DNA from 2 places in the Bradyrhizobium sp. WSM1417 genome. Region 2 is predicted to be linked to the other one. Evidence: predicted binding sites of a transcription regulator. Region 2 holds the regulator's gene; the other holds the start of a gene.
What was found. Region 2 encodes LexA, which represses DNA repair genes until DNA is damaged. Its sites were predicted from a motif close to TGTTCNNNNTGTGTTCNG; they were not measured.
Positions count from the first base shown of each region.

Region 1: the regulator LexA is predicted to act here: its motif matches at 2,595-2,612, upstream of recA (recombinase RecA).

Region 1 is NZ_KI911783.1:6,002,821-6,012,257, forward strand. It holds gene BRA1417_RS0129540 (hypothetical protein) at 1-338, opposite strand, end outside; gene BRA1417_RS40980 (hypothetical protein) at 348-1,334, opposite strand; gene recA (recombinase RecA) at 1,432-2,520, opposite strand; gene BRA1417_RS44355 (hypothetical protein) at 2,770-2,937, shown strand; gene BRA1417_RS0129565 (DUF2798 domain-containing protein) at 3,639-3,896, opposite strand; gene BRA1417_RS0129570 (hypothetical protein) at 4,159-4,347, shown strand; gene BRA1417_RS0129575 (hypothetical protein) at 4,534-4,767, shown strand; gene BRA1417_RS0129580 (hypothetical protein) at 4,777-5,031, opposite strand; gene BRA1417_RS0129585 (hypothetical protein) at 5,136-5,447, opposite strand; gene BRA1417_RS0129595 (PaaI family thioesterase) at 5,808-6,272, shown strand; gene BRA1417_RS0129600 (HdeA/HdeB family chaperone) at 6,390-6,683, opposite strand; gene BRA1417_RS0129605 (PilZ domain-containing protein) at 6,863-7,105, shown strand; gene BRA1417_RS0129610 (hypothetical protein) at 7,362-7,595, opposite strand; gene BRA1417_RS0129615 (hypothetical protein) at 7,827-8,231, shown strand; gene BRA1417_RS0129620 (hypothetical protein) at 8,340-8,669, shown strand; gene BRA1417_RS0129625 (carboxymuconolactone decarboxylase family protein) at 8,745-9,101, opposite strand; gene BRA1417_RS0129630 (YeeE/YedE family protein) at 9,123-9,437, opposite strand, start outside.
Region 2 is NZ_KI911783.1:5,151,504-5,160,940, reverse strand. It holds gene BRA1417_RS0125115 (glutamine--tRNA ligase/YqeY domain fusion protein) at 1-158, shown strand, start outside; gene BRA1417_RS0125110 (nuclear transport factor 2 family protein) at 178-564, shown strand; gene BRA1417_RS0125105 (DUF2171 domain-containing protein) at 650-883, shown strand; partial or broken gene BRA1417_RS40815 (ComEC/Rec2 family competence protein) at 979-3,256, shown strand; gene BRA1417_RS0125095 (hypothetical protein) at 3,395-3,829, opposite strand; gene lexA (transcriptional repressor LexA) at 4,288-4,989, opposite strand; gene glp (gephyrin-like molybdotransferase Glp) at 5,165-6,376, opposite strand; gene BRA1417_RS0125080 (hypothetical protein) at 6,603-6,794, opposite strand; gene BRA1417_RS0125075 (HAD family phosphatase) at 6,965-7,597, opposite strand; gene BRA1417_RS0125070 (alpha-hydroxy acid oxidase) at 7,606-8,739, opposite strand; gene BRA1417_RS0125065 (S41 family peptidase) at 9,046-9,437, shown strand, end outside.

The sequences.
Region 1 (9,437 bases), 850 kb from region 2:
TGTCGGCGGGCCCAATGATCGAGCAGCCAGAGCAGGATCAATTGCGCATTTGGCTCCGGCCCTCGCCAAAACTCGACCGAGCCATATTCCGCGAGCAGTTCGATCAGTCCTCGATCCTTCGCGCCTGATTCCTCGAGACGCCAGGACGGCGTATCGTCGAGCCAATGAAGCCCGCGGGGCTGTGTCGTACGCGGCGCAAAGAATGCGTCCAGCTCTGCATCGGCCGGCAACGGTCCCCAGACCAGCCGGCGCTCGATGGCAATCACGAGGTCGGCAAGGCCCGCTTGTTGAATGGCGCCGGCGATGGACGAGTCTGTCGTGACAATGAGCCGCGTCATACCGTGGCCTCAAGGCTTCATCAAAACATGGCCGTAACGCCACAGCCGGTCGTTGGTCAGGTGCGTGCCGCCCCACCAGCGGTCGATCGGATTGTGGCGACTGAAATCTTCCTGATGGGCCAGGACAGCCTTGCCGAACTCGGTCAATGACAACCGGCTGCGGAGATAGACCTCGTGCCGAGCTCTTAAATTTTCGCGATCGATTGTGCGCAGTTCGTCGCCCAGCCCGGCCACTACGGGCCTGGGGCCGAGCGCGAGCCCCTCGAGCAACGAACCCAACTCAAATTCTCCGAACACATATGTTCGCCGTTGCGAGCGCAGGTGAAACAACGCATTCGTGTTCGCAAACCCTCTGGCAAGCATCTCCAAGAACCGCATCTCGGTCGCACCGAGTCCCGTCGAAGGCGACGGCAGTTCTGCCATGAGATCGAGCAAGGCCGGGCGCAGCATCAGCAATGCACTGAGATCCTGGTGAAGGAGATCGACGCACGCCTCAGGGGTCATTGCGCGGTAGGCCGACCACGCCAACCGGGCAGTCTCGAACTCTTGGGCCCTAACAGGCACGACATGAATGTGCGGCTCGGATGCAGCGAGATCCTCACCGTGTGCTGTCGTCAGCTCGGATGAGACAAGTCGAAGTCGAAGCTTTGGCACCAGCGAGGAGCAGGAGCTGAGGTGGTCCAGCAGGCAGACGAGCTGCAATTGATCCCGGGGAGCTGGGTCGAACCAAAGTTCAACCACGTCATATCGCTCGCAGAAGTCGGCAAGGGACAAATCTTTGCGGTCCTTGATGCCCTTGGGCCAGCGGATGCCCCAATCGGACCAATGATCACCCGGCCCGAGATTCGCCGAACGCGCCGCGAAATAGGCTGCGAGCTTCTCGGGCGAGGGCAGAGGTCCCCACTCAAAGTGAAACGAGTATGAGATGACAATCTCCGCCAACCCGGATCGTGCGAGCTGGCCTCCGGACGAACTGGTCAAGATCAGACGCTTCATCGCACCACCTGATCAACGCAAACGAAACAGGCGCCGAAGACGTCGGCAACTCAACGTCCTCAGCGCCCGCTCCTCGCGAAATCTATTCGACTAAGGCTTACTCGTCCGCCGGCTCCTCGCCGTCGGCGTCACGCTCGGGACTGCCGGCGAGAATCTGCTCGGCGATCAGGCCGGAGTTCTGACGGATCGAGGTCTCGATCTTGGCGGTGATGTCGGGGTTGGCCTTCAGGAACGCTTTCGAATTCTCGCGGCCCTGGCCAAGACGCTGGCTGTCATAGGAGAACCATGCGCCGGATTTCTCGACGATGCCGGCCTTGACGCCGAGATCGAGGATCTCGCCCATCTTGGAGACGCCCTCGCCGTACATGATGTCGAATTCGACCTGCTTGAACGGCGGTGCCAGCTTGTTCTTGACGACCTTGACGCGCGTGGTGTTGCCGACCACTTCGTCGCGCTCCTTGATCGCGCCGATGCGGCGGATGTCGAGGCGGACGGAGGCATAGAATTTCAGCGCGTTGCCGCCGGTGGTGGTTTCCGGCGAGCCGTACATCACACCGATCTTCATGCGGATCTGGTTGATGAAGATCACCATGGTATTGGACTTGTTGATGGACGCCGTCAGCTTGCGCAGCGCCTGGCTCATCAGGCGGGCCTGCAGACCCGGCAGCGCATCGCCCATCTCACCCTCGAGTTCGGCCTTCGGCACCAGCGCCGCGACCGAATCGATCACCAGCACGTCGACCGCGCCGGAGCGCACCAGCGTGTCGCAGATTTCCAGCGCCTGCTCGCCGGTGTCCGGCTGCGAGATCAGAAGCTCGTCGATGTTGACGCCCAGCTTGCGCGCATAGACCGGGTCGAGCGCGTGCTCGGCGTCGATGAAAGCGCAGATGCCGCCCTTCTTCTGTCCTTCCGCAACCGTGTGCAGCGCCAGCGTGGTCTTGCCCGAGGATTCCGGCCCGTAGATCTCCACGACGCGCCCCTTCGGCAGGCCGCCGATCCCGAGCGCGATATCGAGCCCGAGCGAGCCCGAGGAGACCGCCTCGACATCCATCGAGCGGTCGTTCTTGCCGAGCTTCATCACCGAGCCCTTGCCGAACTGCCGCTCGATCTGGGAGAGCGCGGCGGCCAGAGCTTTACTCTTGTCCATGGAAGATCCTTCGACGATACGCAGGGCAGTGGTGGACATTGGGTCGTGCTCCTTATGGCGAGGATTCGCTAGAGGGACAAACGGCTGGCGAGGCGGCGCGGCGATAAAATCAATGTACCCTATTTGTTCTAGGTTCGCAATATGTTCTTTTGCGGATTTGCGCGTTAAATGACGCGTATCAAGCCGGATGAGCTGCGCGCCGTGAGAATTCCGTAATCCTGCGGCACCGAACCTTTCGCGGTCTGCGGTCTTCTCTTGGACGGGACCGCAACTCTGGGGACCTCAGTAATGACGAACAACACGCATCACGATACGAACCGGCGCATTCCGCTGCTGGAAGCGGCGCGGGAGGAGATGAGCAAGTTCGAGCGCAAGGAAAACGAGTTCCGCAAGAAGGACCGCGAAGAGCGTGCCGCCGAACTCCATTTGCCGCTGGACGCGATCAGGGTTCATTAGGCCGCCGCGACGAGGGCATAGGAGCCGAGGCCGGCCCGGCGGACGCGCTAGGCGGTGGCGATGTTTGCCAGCGGCAACGCGCTGGCGACGGTGCCGGAGCGGCCGGGGGAATCGGCACGGGAATTGGGATTCGGATGGCCGTGAAGGCGAGTCCGAGCCAATATGGTATCTAAATACTACCAGTAAGCTATTGATTAAACGACGGAATTTTCTGACGGGCTACTGTGCATGGGGTTGTTTTCGCGTTTTTGAAAGGCGCGCATGGGCCTTTCCACCCCCAGAGCCGTATCCCGGCACCCAACCCCGCCTACAGCAGAACCAGCAACCCGATGCCGATCACCAGCACTACGAAGCCAGCCGCCGTCGCGGCGGCGAATGACCGCTCTACGTTGTCCATGATGCCACCCCGTTGCCGGTGGGCCACGTTTCCCCCATGGCAGCACCGTCGTTGCGAAATCTCGCCTGCGGTTGTGTCCTGAGTTGTGCGAACGGATGTCGAAATTGGGACCGGTGCGGGGCCAGTGTGCGGCCCCGAGCTCCGGCTTTCGCTGTCGCCGTCAAGCCTTGTCAGGCTGTCGTAAGCTGAGCCGGCTAGGGTCGCTTGGCTATGGTGTTGCAGCCCAGCACCTCAGCCTCCAATAACCTTTCCCCGCTTGGTTCTCCCAAGCGGGGTTTTTTCATTCCGGTTTTCTTGCCGATTTTCATGCCGGCCGGCCGGTTTGCGAGCCGCCCTCCTCCTGCGTCAGACGCAGCGAGAAGGCGCGGATCGCCGGCGCTGCGAGCAGCACGATCGGCAGCATCGCCGCCCATGCGATCAGCCACGACACCATCCAGTGCGCGAGGAAGTCCAGCGCGTTCCCTGCCGGAAAGCTCGCGATGCCCGCGGCGATCAGCGAGGTCAGTCCGGACTGGATGATTCCGAACACGAAATGAGAATAGCGGCGGGGAATGCCCGGCATGACGCGCCCATGTTGCTGACCGTGATCGGGCCAAGCAAGGCACATGCCGCCGCGTTCCGGAAGGCGCCCTTACCCATCCCAGGAACTCTGTTCTTGGCCGGAGAACCACGGGAGAGGTCTCGCGCCGCGGCTGGGCGGCCGGCGCGTGCGCTTGCGAGATAGCCGTGGGCTATCCGGGACTTACCGACAGATTTGGCTTTCCCTGGAATATTATGCCGCCCAGCATGTTCTCAGTGATGGAAGTGAATCGTGGGAGAAGGCCATGAATCACAGGGGCGTCGAGTTCACCGTCGCCAAGACGGCAATTCCCGGCATCTGGCAGTGGCAGTTCCGGATCGGCGAGCAGATCAAGACTGGCCAGACAGAGACCAAGATCGATCTGTTGGCGATCCGGCGGGTGCAGCTGCGGATCGATCGGGAGCTGAAGGCGATCGGGCGCAAAACCGCCTGAGCGGCCGGATCGAGATCGACGGCGGGCTGGCGCGCCCCGACGCGCCGCAGCCGTCATGGCCTAAAGCAGCGGCGCCCATGGGGCTATTCCGTAGCCGACCGGAATTGATCTGCCGACGGTTTGGGATTGGACTGCCAGCGATTATGGCCGTGGGGACGGAGCCATCAGGCGCGATCGGTGCGAACCATGCCGCTCTACTTTTTTCGAATCCGGAACGGCAGCTATTCCGGCTGCGCCGACCAGGCGTCGGAATTTGCCGATCGCGATCTGGCCTGGAAGGAGATGACCAGCGTCTGCGCCGACATGGCCGCCGGCATCGCCCGCAAGCTCCAGGAAAATTCCGAATGGAATATGGAGCTGCTGGACGAGGCCAAGGAGCCCGTGTTCCGGATCCGCATCACATCCGAAACCTTCGAATAGGGGCCGGCCCTAATCCGCGCTGGGCAGCCGCCGCATCGTGAATTCGATATCACCGCCGGGCAGCTCGCGCCAGGTCTCGACCGCGCTCATATAGCCGGCCTTGGGGTAGCGGGTGAAGAAAGCCTGCGCCCTCTCCCGTGCCGCCGCGCGTGGCAGCGTGAAGGTCTCGCGCAGATAACCGTCGCCGGCCGTCACGCCGGCCTTGCCGCCCATCCTGCGCCGGCGCGCCATCCGCTCGGCGAGATCCCGCGGACGATCGGCCATGTCCCGCCTCCTTTACGCAATACGCTCTCGCGCAATGTAGGAAGCAAGCCGGCCGAAGGGGAGTCCCGGCCGGAGGCCTCAGCCGCCTCCGATCGGGCAGAAGGTCAATTGGCAGCCGTGCCGGATTTCTTCTTCGGCGCACCGGTCGCGGCCGAGGCCTTTGGCGCTGCCGACGGCTTCGGCGGGTCGGAGCGCATGCCGCCCCAGGGATCGTTGGACGCCTTGGAATCCGGAATCTTCTTCAGCGTTTCCTTGTAGGCCCTGTCACGCTCGGCTTCCGCGGCCTTCTCCTCTGGAGTCTTGCCCGGGCCGTCCTGCAGCAAATTGAGATTGGGCATTTGCGCAGAGGCCGGTCCCGCCAGCACGGTCGGTCCCGCCAGAACAGCCAGCACCGCGGCCACACGGAAAAGCTTCATCATCGACTCCTTGATCATCCATGGCGGCGCGGGTCGCCCGCGCCTTGTCACCCCTGGCACAACGGCAGGGGCCGCTCGGCCCGCTAGAGCCGGTCCGATTTGCACGATTTCGGCGCGTGGAGCCAGTCGTCCCAGATCGGGCCGCACTTGGTGCACCCGTTCAGCAACAGGCCGAGCCCGGCCAGACAAAACACGAGGACATACCGACGCAACATCACCCACCCATACCCACTCCGTGGCATCATACCGGGCGAAGTCAGGCATTTTCAAGCCGACGGGACCCGCGGCAGACCGGCGACTTTGCCGCGCCGGTCCGCTCGAAACGCCGAACATCCGGCAATACAGGAGGGAACGACAGCAATGCCATCGCAGCCAGAAGCCGAGTTCGGCATCAGTGAGGCCCGACGCATCCTCGGCGAGGTCTTTGCGCCCTGGGTCCAGGATCTCAATTTGTCGGTCGAGCGCATCGAGCACCTGCCGCCGCCGGACGTGCCGGACTGGCAGCCGGCAGCGCTCCTGCGCATGCCGTTCTCGGATCGCCTGTGCCGCAACGGCGGCGTGGTCTGCGGCCAGGCGCTGATGGCGCTCGCCGACACCGCGATGGTGATCGCGAACCTCGCCGCCAACCGCGGCTATCGTCCGATGACGACGGTCGACCAGACCACGCATTTCATGCGCGCCGTCTCCTCGTCGGACGTGCTGGCCGACGCCCGCGTGGTGCGACTCGGACGCACCATGAGCTTTGGCCGCGTCACGCTGCTCTCGGCTACCGACAACAAGCCGGTGGCGATGGTGTCGAGCGCGTTCGCGATGCTGCCGGGGTGAGCATCATCCGAAAGAAGAAAGCCGCGTGAGCGCAAAGCGCACCGCGGCTCTCAATGGCGTCATGTCGAGACGGGAAACGCGGTTGTGATCGCGCGTCGTGCCGTCACGCGGGGGATGTTACTTGCCGAGCACTTCGTCAGCCGCGGTGACGATGCTGACGTTCGGATTTTTTCCGCAATAGCTGCCGAACTGCTTGGCGTTCTCGACGAATACGTCGGTATCGATGATCGCGTTCTCTTCGTCGCCCTTGTACCAGCCGTCCATCCAGGTCAGCACCATCTTGATGGTGTCGTCGCCGCTCTCCAGGAACTGCTTGCAGCTCATGGTCGCGAGATCGAGCTTGGTGGCGTGGGCGGGCATGGACGACAGCGAGAGCGCTGCAGCGAACAGAAGCGAAAACGTGGTCTTCATCAATATCTCCATCGGCGCGTAGCGCCACAAAGGACGGCTTGGGGGAATATCGGCGGAGTGACTTCCGCTTCGACGTCGTAAACGAAATCTGAAGCGCTGTGCAAGTAGCGCCAGTATTGAGTTTAGTTCAACGTAATTTCTATGCACTACTTCACAAATATCATTATGGATTAACGCGGATGATCGAGAAGCGTGCAGCGCAGCGGTACCGTGTTTTCAAGGGTGGAACGATCACCTTTGAAAACTGCGGCATCACGTGCACGGTGCGAAACATGTCGGCGAACGGCGCCGCAATCGAGCTCGACTCCACCGTCACAGTGCCGCAATTGTTCACGCTCGCGATCGCGCGCGACAATTTCGTGCGCAAATGCCGCCCCGTCTGGCGTAGCGAGAGGCGCATCGGCCTCGCTTTCGTACAGTAGTGCATACGATGTGAATGATCGTTCGCATCACATCCACAACACGATGATGATCACTTTGATACGAGGGCGATGGCCCGCGCGCAGACTCACATCGGCTTGCCGGTGTCGCGGTCGAGCACGACGACGAAACCTCGCCTGGCCAGCCTACTCGCTACCGGCCAACCGTTTGCCGCGCGATGCCTGGCCGCGACGAGAACAAAAGGAGCGTGATGAGAGCGGCCAAATAGCAACGGCGGCTCGCCAACGCCCGCCTCACCTATTTCGGCTTCTTGGCAGGTTCAGGCGGACGCGCCCCGCTCCATGGATCATACTTCTCCTTGGACTCCGGAATGCGCTCGAGTGCGGCCTTGTAGGCCTTCTCGTCGACCTTGGGCTTGTTGTCCGACTTCTGGCCGCCCTCGTTAGGCTGACGCCTGCCGCCGCCCATCTGCGCCTGCGCGGAGGTAACCGCCAGCACCAGCACGGCGGCCGCTATGACCAAAATCCTCATGGGCGCAATCCCCCTCGTCTGGGGCACAAACTAGCCGGCAATTATGGAATAGCCAATGCCGCGGGCTCCAGGGCCCCAGGAAATCTGGCTCCAAGAAATCCTGGCTCCAAGAAATCTTGGGTCCAAGAAATCTTGGGTCCAAGAAATCCTGGCTTCAGCAAATCTTGATCGGCCGGGTCTTCGTCGGATCGCATTCGTGCCTATGTTTTGGCCCGCAGGGGACCCTCACGGATGTTACGGATTATTGCTCATGCCGCGCTGCTGGCCAGTGCGCTCGCGCTCGGGGCCTGCGGCTTTGCCGACAGCCGCGCACCGGTGCCCGAGTTCATGCGCATGAAGGAAGCCGAGCAGCCGCCGCCCGAACCGCCCCCCGACGTCAGACGCGTCGTGCGCGGGCAGATCGAATTCGTCTTCCTCAGCACGTCCAACCCGCGTGAGGTGCATGTCGCCCCACCCCATCGTGAGGTGCGGGGACCGGGCTGGACAGCTTGCGTCCGCGCCCAGCTCACCTCGGCGACCGGCTCGCCGCTCGGTCCGCAGACCTACATCGTGACCATATCAGGCGGAAAGGTGATCGATCGCCGCCGCGCCGAAGCGGACGACATCTGCGGATCGGAAAGCTACGAGCCGATCTAGGAACAATCACGCCGACACGCGATCCAGTTCCGGGAAAAACCTGTAATTTTGCCGGAACGATCACGGCCTCCCCTTCTTGTTACCGCCGAGGGCAGTTTCGAGGAGGACATGATGAGGACATTCACGATTGCATTGCTGGCTGGTGTCGGAGCCTTGGCAGCGGTGAGCGGCGCGAAGGCCGCCGACGTTTACACGACCCGCGAATACACCAGCCCCGATCTCGTCCAGCAAGTGCGGCTGGTCTGTGACGATTCGGGCAATTGCTATCGCACCCGCGGCGGCTCGCGCGTGATCGTGCGCGACTCCTACGCGACCATGCCGCGCGACCGTTACTACGAGCGCCGCACCTATCGTGACTGGGACGATGGTCCGCGCGCCGGCGTCGGCATCCGCGCGCCCGGCGTCAGTGTTGGCGTCGGTGTCGGCGATCGCTGGTAGTCGATGAAGCCATGACAGACGGGACCGGACGAGATAACTCGCCCGGTCCTGCCTCTGCGATTCGCATCGCTGACATCAGGCGGCAAGCGTCTGCTGCTGGAACTGCTCGTAGGCCGCGATCGCGTCCGCGGCATACATCAGCGACGGCCCACCGCCCATATAGACGGCCATGCCGAGCGTTTCCTCGACCTCCTCGCGCGTTGCACCGAGCTTGACCAGGGCTTCGGTATGGAAGCCGATGCAGCCGTCGCAATGCGCGGCAACGCCGAGCGCGAGCGCAATCATTTCCTTCGTCTTCTTGTCCAGCGCGCCGTCGCGCGTGGCGGCCTGGGCAAGCGCGGCAAATCCCTTCATGGTATCGGGAATGTCACTGCGCAGCTTGCGCAGGTTGGCGGAGATTTGGCGGGTGATCTCGGGGTAATTCTTGTCCATGACCTACTCTCTGCGTTTACTCTAGGTGTCGAACGGGTCGGCCGGCGTAACGAGGCGCGTCAACGACGGCAGGTGAGCGATGAAGCGGGCGAGCACCATGCCTGCACTCATCGCAGCGACGAAGATGACGGCGGACACGGAGCCAAATCCGAGCGCGGTTAGCGCCGGCCCCGGACAGAAGCCCGCCAATCCCCAACCCACACCGAAGATCGCGGGACCTGCGATGATCCTGGGATCGATGTCGCTTCGCGTCGGAAGATAAAATCGTTCGGCGAAGTAGGGACGCGCGAGCTTTAGGACGCGTTTGAATCCGGTGAAAGTCACGGCCACCGCGCC
Region 2 (9,437 bases):
TCGAAGCATCGGTCGCCGAGAGCAATTCGACAGAGCCGATGCAGTTCGAGCGCCAGGGCTATTTCGTGCGCGACAAGGACTCGACGCCCGGCAAGCCGGTATTTTCCAGGACCATCGGTCTGCGCGACTCGTTCGCGAAGGAAGTTGCGAAGGGCTGAAAAGGGCTGCGAGACCACAATGGGCGACGAAGCCGACGCGATCGTTTCCGCCATCATCGCCAAATGGCGCGCTGGCTTCGCCAGGCTCGATGCGGCCGCGCTGTCGTCGCTTTATGCGAAGAATACGTTCTTCTTCGGCTCGAACCCAAAGCTCTACCGGGGCAGGGACGGCGTCGCAGACTATTTCAACGGCCTGCCGCGCTGGCGCAAACCGAGCGCGGTGTTTTCGGAGGTGAAGGCGGCGCAGTCAGGTCCTGACCTCATCAACATGGCCGCAACCATCTCATTCGATCTCGCCGGCGAACGTCCGGATTTTTCGGTCAAGATGAGCTGGGTCATCATGCGCGAGGACGGCGACTGGAAGATCGTCAATCACCATGCTTCGTCGCAGGCGCCGCTGATCTGACCGGCGGGGCACACGGCTTCGTCATTCTCGCGAGAGAACGAACGTGCGCCTCACGCGTTGGGCTGGGTCCAACAAGGAACCCCCCATGCAGAACATCGCAGAGCATATGGAAGTCATCGGCGCCGACGGCGTCCACATCGGCACCGTCGACAAGGTCGAAGGCAATCGCATCAAGCTGACCAAGAAGGACAGCGGCGAGGGCAGCCACAAGGGGCATCATCACTTCATCGACAAGGGCCTCGTCGCCGACATCGAGGGCAACAAGGTCCGGCTGTCGGCCAAGGCGGATGTCGCCGTGACGATGGAAGAGGAAAAGTAGCGGTCGCGCCCTTCCGTTCCTGATCCGTACCGCTATCCGCCCGCCTGCACGTTCCGGTAGCTTCTGGCTTCGTTGCGTATCATCGAGTGCAGGGAATGGCGGAGCCGGGCCGGCCGGTACGGTCGCAAGGGATCGCGGGCACGTGGCCCGTGGGCCGCCCCGCGTCTGCGGGCGGCCTTGCGCCTGCAGGTCTCGACCTCTGGACATCGCTGGCCGAGACCCTGCGCGCGTGGCTACGCGCCGAGGCTGGCGCCGGGCGGCTGTTGCCGTGGGTGCCCGTCGCGTTTGGCTGCGGCATCGCGCTTTATTTCTCCGCCGATCATGAGCCGGTGCTGTGGGTCGTTGCCGCGACCGCCGTCGCACTCCTGCTCGGCGCGGCTGTGCTGCGGCGGAGCCGGCTGTTCGCCCCGGCCATCATGATCGCGGCGGTCGCGGCCGGCTTTGCCGTCGCGACCTGGAAGACGGCGCGCATCGCCCACCCGGTGCTGGCGCGGCGCTCTATTCGGTGTCGTTGTCGGGTTTCGTCGAGGCCCGCGACATCCGCGAGCGCACCGACCGTTTCGTGCTGCGCGTCACCGCGATGGAGGCGCAACGCAGCGACGTCAGGCTCGAGCGCGTGCGCCTGTCGGTCCGCAAGGGCACCGCGCCGGAGGTCGGTAGCTTCGTCCAGTTGAAGGCGCGGCTGATGCCGCCGCTCGCGCCGGTGCGGCCCGGCAGCTACGACTTTTCACGTGACATGTTCTTCCAGGGCATCGGCGCCTCCGGCTTCGCGATGGGCGCCATCACGGTGGCGCCGCCGCCTGAGACCGCCGGCTTGCGGCTGCGTTACGCGGCCTTCATGCAAGGACTGCGCGATGCGATCGATGCCCGCATCCGCGCGACGCTCGACGGCGACAATCGGGCGATCGCGACCGCGCTGCTCACCGGGCGGCGCGATGCGATCACCACGCCCGTCAACGATGCGATGTTCATCTCCGGCCTCGGCCACGTGCTCTCGATCTCCGGTTATCACATGGCCGTCGTGGCCGGTGTCGTGTTCTTCGCGGTGCGCGCGCTGCTCGCTCTGATCCCGGGACTTGCGGCAGGGTTCGCCATCAAGAAATGGTCGGCGGCCGCGGCGCTGGTCGCTGCTGCGTTCTACCTGCTGCTGTCGGGCGCGGAGGTCGCCACGCAAAGGTCGTTCTTCATGACGGCGGTGGTGCTGATCGCGGTGATGGTCGATCGCCGGGCCATTACCTTCCGCACGCTTGCTGTCGCCGCAATGATCGTGCTGGCGGTCGCGCCGGAAGCGCTGGTGCATCCGAGTTTTCAGATGTCTTTTGCGGCAACGCTCGGGCTCGTCGCCTTGGTGCAGATCGGCATGCCCAATTTGTTTGCCTCGCCGGACCATTCGGCGACCGCTCGCATTGCGATGTGGGGTGGCCGCGAGATCGCGATGCTGTTCATGGCCTCGCTGATTGCGGGACTTGCGACCACGCCCTACGCCGCTTTCCATTTCCACCGTGTCACGCCGTTCGGCGTGCTTGCCAATCTTGGCGCGATGCCGGTGGTCTCGGCGCTGGTGATGCCGGCGGGATTGTTGGGGCTGCTTGCTGCGCCGTTCGGGCTGGACAGCGTGTTCTGGTGGCTGATGGGGATCGGTATCGACTGGATGGTCGCGGTCTCGCGCTGGGTCGCGGCATTGCCGGGCGCCGTCGGTCGCATCCCGGCGTTCGGGATCGCGCCGCTGATCGCGGCGAGCCTGGGAATCGTCGTGCTGGGCTTGTTGCGCACGCCGCTGCGCTGGTCCGGCGCCCTGGTGCTGCTGGCAGCGATCCTCTGGGCACTGTCGGCGCGGCAGCCCGACATCCTGATTGCCGGGGATGGCGCGAGCGTCGCGGTGCGGGGCAGGGACGGATATCTGCACCTGATCAGGACGAACAAGGAGAGCTTTCTGCTCAAGGAATGGCTCGCTGCCGACGCCGATCCGCGCGATGCAGGCAGAGCCTCGCTGGCCGATGGCGTGTCCTGTGACGAATCCGGCTGCGTGACGCCACTGGCCGACGGGAGACTGGTCGCGCTGGCACTGCGCGTCGACGCTCTCGCGGACGATTGCAGTCGGGCCGCGCTGGTGGTGACGACACGCCCCGCGCCACCCGATTGCGCGGCGATGGTGGTCGATCGGCAACGGCTCGCCAGCCAGAGTGCGCTGGCGCTGACGCAGCGTGGTGACGGGTTTGTGGTTCAGGCGGTGAGGGCGAGAGGCACGAGCCGCCCCTGGTTGCCGGCCGGCGCGGGCGAGGGTGATTTCGACGGCAGCCTTGCGCCGAAGGCAACCGCGCCCGCATCAAGGACGCAACGCCGGCGGAGACGGACTTGCAGGCCGACGATTGATCGGACGGTGCCGAGAGATGCAGTGGGTTAGTGCATCCGCTCGGATTTCGCTGGCGCAAACCACGCCATCTCGCCGGCCGCGGCCGGCGATGGCGATTCAATCCTGACCTCCGACCTTGCAGCCGGAGGGCGGCTCTGTCAGCCGATCGGCAGGTGCGTGACGGTCGGCTGCCTGTCGGCGATGATCTGCGCCTTGTGCTCGCGCTCGGTGACCGGCTGGGTCACAGGCAATTGCAGCACGGTCGCACGCTGGCCTTCGACGAGCTGCGTCACCAGCACGTATTTGCCGTCGGGAAATTCGATCGCGTCGTGATGGCGGTCGGGAACGTGCGGATCGATCTTGCCGAACTTGCCCACGCGGGAATTGATGGTGCGCGTCCAGATCCAGCGATTGTCGTAGCGGACGTCGTCGGCGAAGGCGAGCTCCGTTCCCGGCAGCAGGCAAACGGCAACAGACGGATCGGCTGCGGAGGCGAAGCCGCGCGTCGAGGTGCCGCGGAAGCTTGTCGTGACGATCGTCTCGCCGACTTCGGCGGGGCGCGACGCGACGGCATGCAGGCTGTAGTCACACATCGGGTGCTCCTCATGCTGGGATAGCAACCCGCGTCTCTCAATCGAGGCGCAGGCCTCTATCAGAGTTGAAGCACGAACGCTCTGCTTGGTTGTGGGCAAATCTGCGGCTGGTTTCCGCGAGCCGCGATCACATTATCTTTCCCGAACTCAATAGGAACAAAGCTCGCTACGATGCATTTGGGAGGCGCGTACGCGAATACTGCAACGGTCGCTCGATCGCATTCGGCCCGTGCGAATTTAATCGCTGGCCGCTGTTTCCGCGAATACGCGAGCCGCGAAGCGGTGCTGTTTCCTGGGCGTCGCGAGGAGCCAGCGCCGGACGAAGGGCCGGATAGTCTGTGCAGAACCAGAAAGACTATCCAGCCGGAGCGGACGATGATCCGCTCTATCTCTGACCGGCGATAGCCGGCATGAAGTACTTCCCGTATGAAGCACTCCTGTATCAAGTACTCCCGGTATCAGTACTTCCGGTAAAGCCCGATCAGCTTGCCCTGAATCTTCACCCGGTTGGGCGGCAGGATGCGGACCTCATAGGCTGCGTTGGCGGGCTCGAGCGCGATCGAGGCGCCGCGGCGGCGGAAGCGCTTCAGCGTCGCTTCCTCGTCGTCGATCAGCGCCACCACGATGTCGCCGGTATCGGCGCTCTCGTTGCGCTGGATCAGCGCCATGTCGCCGTCGAGGATGCCGGCCTCGACCATGGAATCACCGCGCACTTCGAGCGCGTAATGTTCTCCGGAGCCGAGCATGTCAGGCGGTACGCTGATCGTATGGCTGCGGGTCTGCAACGCCTCGATCGGCGTGCCGGCCGCGATGCGGCCCATCACCGGCACCGCGACGGGACGTTCGCCCTCGTCCGCGGAAAGGCTGGAGCTCGCACGCACCTTGCCGAGATTGCCCTCGATGACGCTCGGCGTGAAGCCGCGGCGGCTGCCAGCGGCTGCCTGGAGCTCCGGCAGCTTGATGACTTCAATTGCACGGGCGCGGTTGGGCAGGCGTCGGATGAAGCCACGCTCCTCGAGCGCCGTGATCAGGCGATGGATGCCCGACTTCGAGCGCAGGTCGAGCGCATCCTTCATCTCGTCGAAGGAGGGCGGCACGCCGCTTTCCTTCAGACGTTCACTGATGAACCGCAGAAGCTCGTATTGTTTGCGCGTTAACATCTCGACCAAAGTCCCCCGGTTGATGTCGTCCGATTCCGAGACGCTGAATTCGGCAATAAGCCGCTACATGCTCGAAACAAATCATGAACGGACACTATATGTTCGATACATGTTCCGCAACTGCTTAATTTACCGTGAACGGAGCAAAGTTGGCGGAACGCGCTTGGCCGGGCGCTCAGACGGGGAGTCGCAACACTTCGCAAGCCGCGCCGGTCTCGGCCTTCGGCGCGAACGGTGCGCGCACGAGAAGTACCTGTGCTGCAGCGAGATTCGCAAGCAGCGAAGAGTCCTGATGATCGACGGGAAGAACGATGCGTGTGCCGTCGTCACGCTCGTCCAGATGCGCGCGCAGATAGTCCTCGCGCTGGTCGTTGGCGCCGATTTCGCGGCCGAGCACGGCGCGTTCACGGCGATGGTGAATCACTGAACGGCCCGACAGGGCGCGAATCAGCGGCACCATGAACAGGAAAGCGCAGACGTAGGACGACACGGGATTGCCCGGCAGGCCGATCACACCCATTGCGCCGAGCCGCCCGTGCATCATCGGCTTGCCTGGCCGCATTGCGATCTTCCAGAACGCCATTGCGATGCCTTCGTCCCGCAGTGCCTGCTGGACCAGATCGTGGTCGCCGACCGATGCGCCGCCGGTCGTGATCAGGATGTCGGCGCCGCTCTCACGGGCGCGGCGGATGCCGGCGGTGGTCGCTTCCAGCGTGTCGGCGGCAATCCCGAGGTCGATGGTCTCGGCGCCCTCGCTGCGGGCGAGCGCGTGCAGGGCGTAGCCGTTGGAATAGACGATCTGGCCGTGGCCGGGGGTGGTGCCCGGCATCACCAGCTCGTCGCCGGTGGCGAGAATGGCGACCTTCGGACGCCTGAAAACGGCAAGGTGCGGATGGTTCATCCCGGCGGCGAGCGCGAGGTCGCGCTCGGTGAGACGACTTCCCTTGCGCAGGAGCACGTCGCCCTCGCGGAAATCGACGCCGGCGGGACGGATGTGCCGTCCGGCGATCGCGGCTTCCTTGATCGTGATGCGCTTGCCGGCGGCGACCGTGTCCTCCTGGATCACGACGGCGTCCGCGCCACCGGGAACGACGCCGCCGGTGAAGATCCGCACGGCCTCGCCGGCGCCGACCGTCCCCGCGAACGGTCGGCCCGCCGCGACTTCGCCGATGACGGTGAGCTCCGAATCGATCGTCGCGGCATCGGCCGCGCGCACCGCGTAGCCGTCCATCGCCGACATCGCCTGCGGCGGCTGCGTGCGCCTAGCCGCGACGTCACGCGCGAGCACGCGATGGTAGGCCTCGTCGAGGGAAATCATTTCTTCCGGCAGCGGCTCTGCACCCGCCAGCACCGCGGCGAGCGCGTCGGAAACCGGCATCAAGGCCACGGCGAAAACTCCTGCTCGGCACGTTCGGGCGAATGTTCCGCACGTCTTCTAGCCGAGCGCGGGCGCAGAGGCAAAAACGGCTGAGCGCGCGCAGTCATCCCGCCGCTTCACATAGTTCCGGAAGGCAGGATTACGCGCGTCGTGGCATGATCCGAAGAGCCCGACAGATCGGCAGGAGACTGGTCATGGAAGGGCGAGAACGACGAGCGCCCCGGGCCTGGATCGATCAGCTCCCTGGCTGCCCGGGAGTTACGTCGGGCGCCTTGGGTCCCTGATCCTTATCGGGCAGCGGATCGGCCTGGGATTTCAGGTCGGCGGCCTTGCTCACAAGCTTGGCGGAAAGGTCCGAATCTGAAGTTGTCCTCGCGAATTCAAGAAGAAGAGAGGCCTGCTTGGTGAGGTAGGTTTTGCCCAGCACGATGATGCATCCGTCCGTAGAAGTCCCAACGGACTCTAAGAGTCCGGAAGGCGGTATTCCGTTCCGGGAACTCTGTATAAAAATGCACAAAGTGATTGGGTTCCTCAATTTTTTTCAAAATTGTTCCCGTTGGGCCGTGCCTCCAAGGGTTTCGCGACGACGCCTCGTCGTCAGATGCCCAATGCCTTCAATGCGTTCCCGACGTCACGTGGCGAGGTCACATGCACCGCCGTCAAGCCGCGCGCGCGCGCTCCCTCGATATTTTCGGCAAGATCGTCGAAGAACACGATGCGCCGGGCGGGTACACCGATCGCCCCAACGACGTGGTCGAAGGCCTCCGCATCCGGTTTGCGCAGGCCAATGCTGGACGACAAATACAGCTCGCGGAAATGGCCGAGGAGGTCGGCATATTCCCGCGAGAAATGGTCCACGTGCGGCCGGTTGGTATTGGAGAAAGCGTAGAGCGGCATCTGCTTCGCTGCCCGCGGCAGCAGCTCGGCGACGTCAGGCATTTCGCCGGCGAAGATCGCGTTCCAGCCTTCCAGGAACTGCGCGTCCGAAATGCCGATTCCGAGCGATGCTCGCAATGAGGCGAAATAATCCTCATCGCTGATCTTCCCCATCTCGTGCAACCGATAGGCTTCGCTGTCGCGCACATAGCGCGCGACGATGGATTCGGGCTGGCAGCCGGCATGTCCCGCCCAGCAGGCGATCGCCTTGGAGAAATCGATATCGAGCACGACGCGGCCGAGATCGAACAGAAGCGCATCCGCGCTGCCGGGAGAGAGCGGTGTCACCTGCATCCTTTCGCTCAGTATCGATATGGCTCGTGGTCGAACAGCGGAAACGCGCTGAACACGCTCGGCGCGTTGGTTGCGGTCGCCTGGTGCAGGCAGGATTTGTTAACCTCGGCGAACGAGGTCGCACCCAGGAGGCCGAGGCAGCGCAGCACTTCGTCCTCGAGCAGCTCCAGCATGCGGGCCACCCCGGCTTCGCCGGCCGCCGCCAGCGCCCAGCATTGCAGCCGGCCGATGCCGACGAGGTCGGCGCCCGCCGCGATCGCCTTGACGATGTCGGTGCCGCGACAGACGCCGCCATCGACCATGATCTTGGCGCGGCCGTTCACGGCCTCGACGATCTCGGGCAGCACGTGCATGGCGCCGCGACCATGATCGAGCTGACGGCCGCCGTGGTTGGAGACGTAGATCCATTCGACGCCGTGATCGATCGCGATCAGCGCGTCCTCTGGCGTCGCGATGCCCTTGAGGATCAGCGGGATCTTGAACTTGTCCTTGATCATCTTCACCGTCCGCCACTCCAGACCCTTCTGGTAATCGCCGCCGGTGGCGCGCAGGCGGCTCTCGCGAACGTATCGCTTGGCGATATCACGTTCGCGGCGGCTGTAATGAGCGGTATCGACGGTCAGGCAGAAGGCGGCATAGGCGTTCTTCTCGGCCCGGCTGACGACGTCGGCGACGAAGGCGTCGTCGCCGCGCACGTAGAGCTGGTAAAGGCGCAGCGCGTCGGGTGCAGCTTCGGCGGTCTTCTCGAGGCCGGGCTCGGACACCGAACTGAGCATGTGCGCCGCACCGAAAGTGCCGCAGGCGCGTGCCACGCTCGCGGCACCATCCGGGTCGAAGATCTCGAGCGCGCCGACGGGAGCGAGCACCACCGGCAGGCGCATCTTGCGGCCGAACTGCTCGACCGCGCCGGTGACCTTGCGGACATCGCGCAGCACGCGCGGGCGGAAGGCGATCTCGTCCAGCGCCATGCGGTTGCGACGCATCGTGGTCTCGGTCTCGGCCGCGCCGACGATATAATCCCAGGCATTCTGGTTGAGGTTGGCGCGGGCTTTCCGGATGAATTCATGCAGATTCTGGAACGGCTCGGTGCTGGCGCCGAGCTCGACGTTCCTGTCCGGTTGGATGCGGGGTGCTTCGTTCATTGTTATCCTCCCGAGAATTTGAAGCCTTCCCTCATCGCCTAACCCGTCCGGGGCGCCAAAACCATCCTAAAATGGCATGGCTGCGAGGCGTGGGCCGGCCGGCCGACCCCCGCTGCGCACGAACCGGGTCCTGCAACGTTGCCGAAAGTTTAGGTCCGGACGAAGCGATTTTTACGGTGTACCCGCCGGCGTGGCATCCCGGCCTTGAAGAAACCAGAATGGTATTGTGAGAAGCAGGCTGGATCGCCATTTGCATGGCGGCTCTCCAGCCCCACCGAACCGCGAAGCAAAAAGGCCAGCCTATCCATGCGGAAAACCCTGCTGTTTCCACTGGGCGCGCTCACCGGAGCGTGTCTGACCCTTCTGGTAGCCAGTCCGCACGGCGGCGTGTGGGCGGCACGGGCGGCAGCGAGCGCGGATGACGCCTATTCCAAGCTCAATTTGTTCGGCGAAGTGTTCGAGCGGGTGAAGGCGAGCTACGTCGAGAAGCCGGACAATGCCAAGCTGATCGAAGGCGCGATCACCGGCATGGTGACCTCGCTCGATCCGCACTCGCGCTACATGAACGACAAGGCCTGGACCGAGATGCAGGAGACCACCTCCGGCGAGTTCGGCGGGCTCGGCATCGAGGTCACGATGGAGGAGGGGCTGGTCAAGGTCGTCTCGCCGATCGACGACACGCCGGCCTCCAAGGCCGG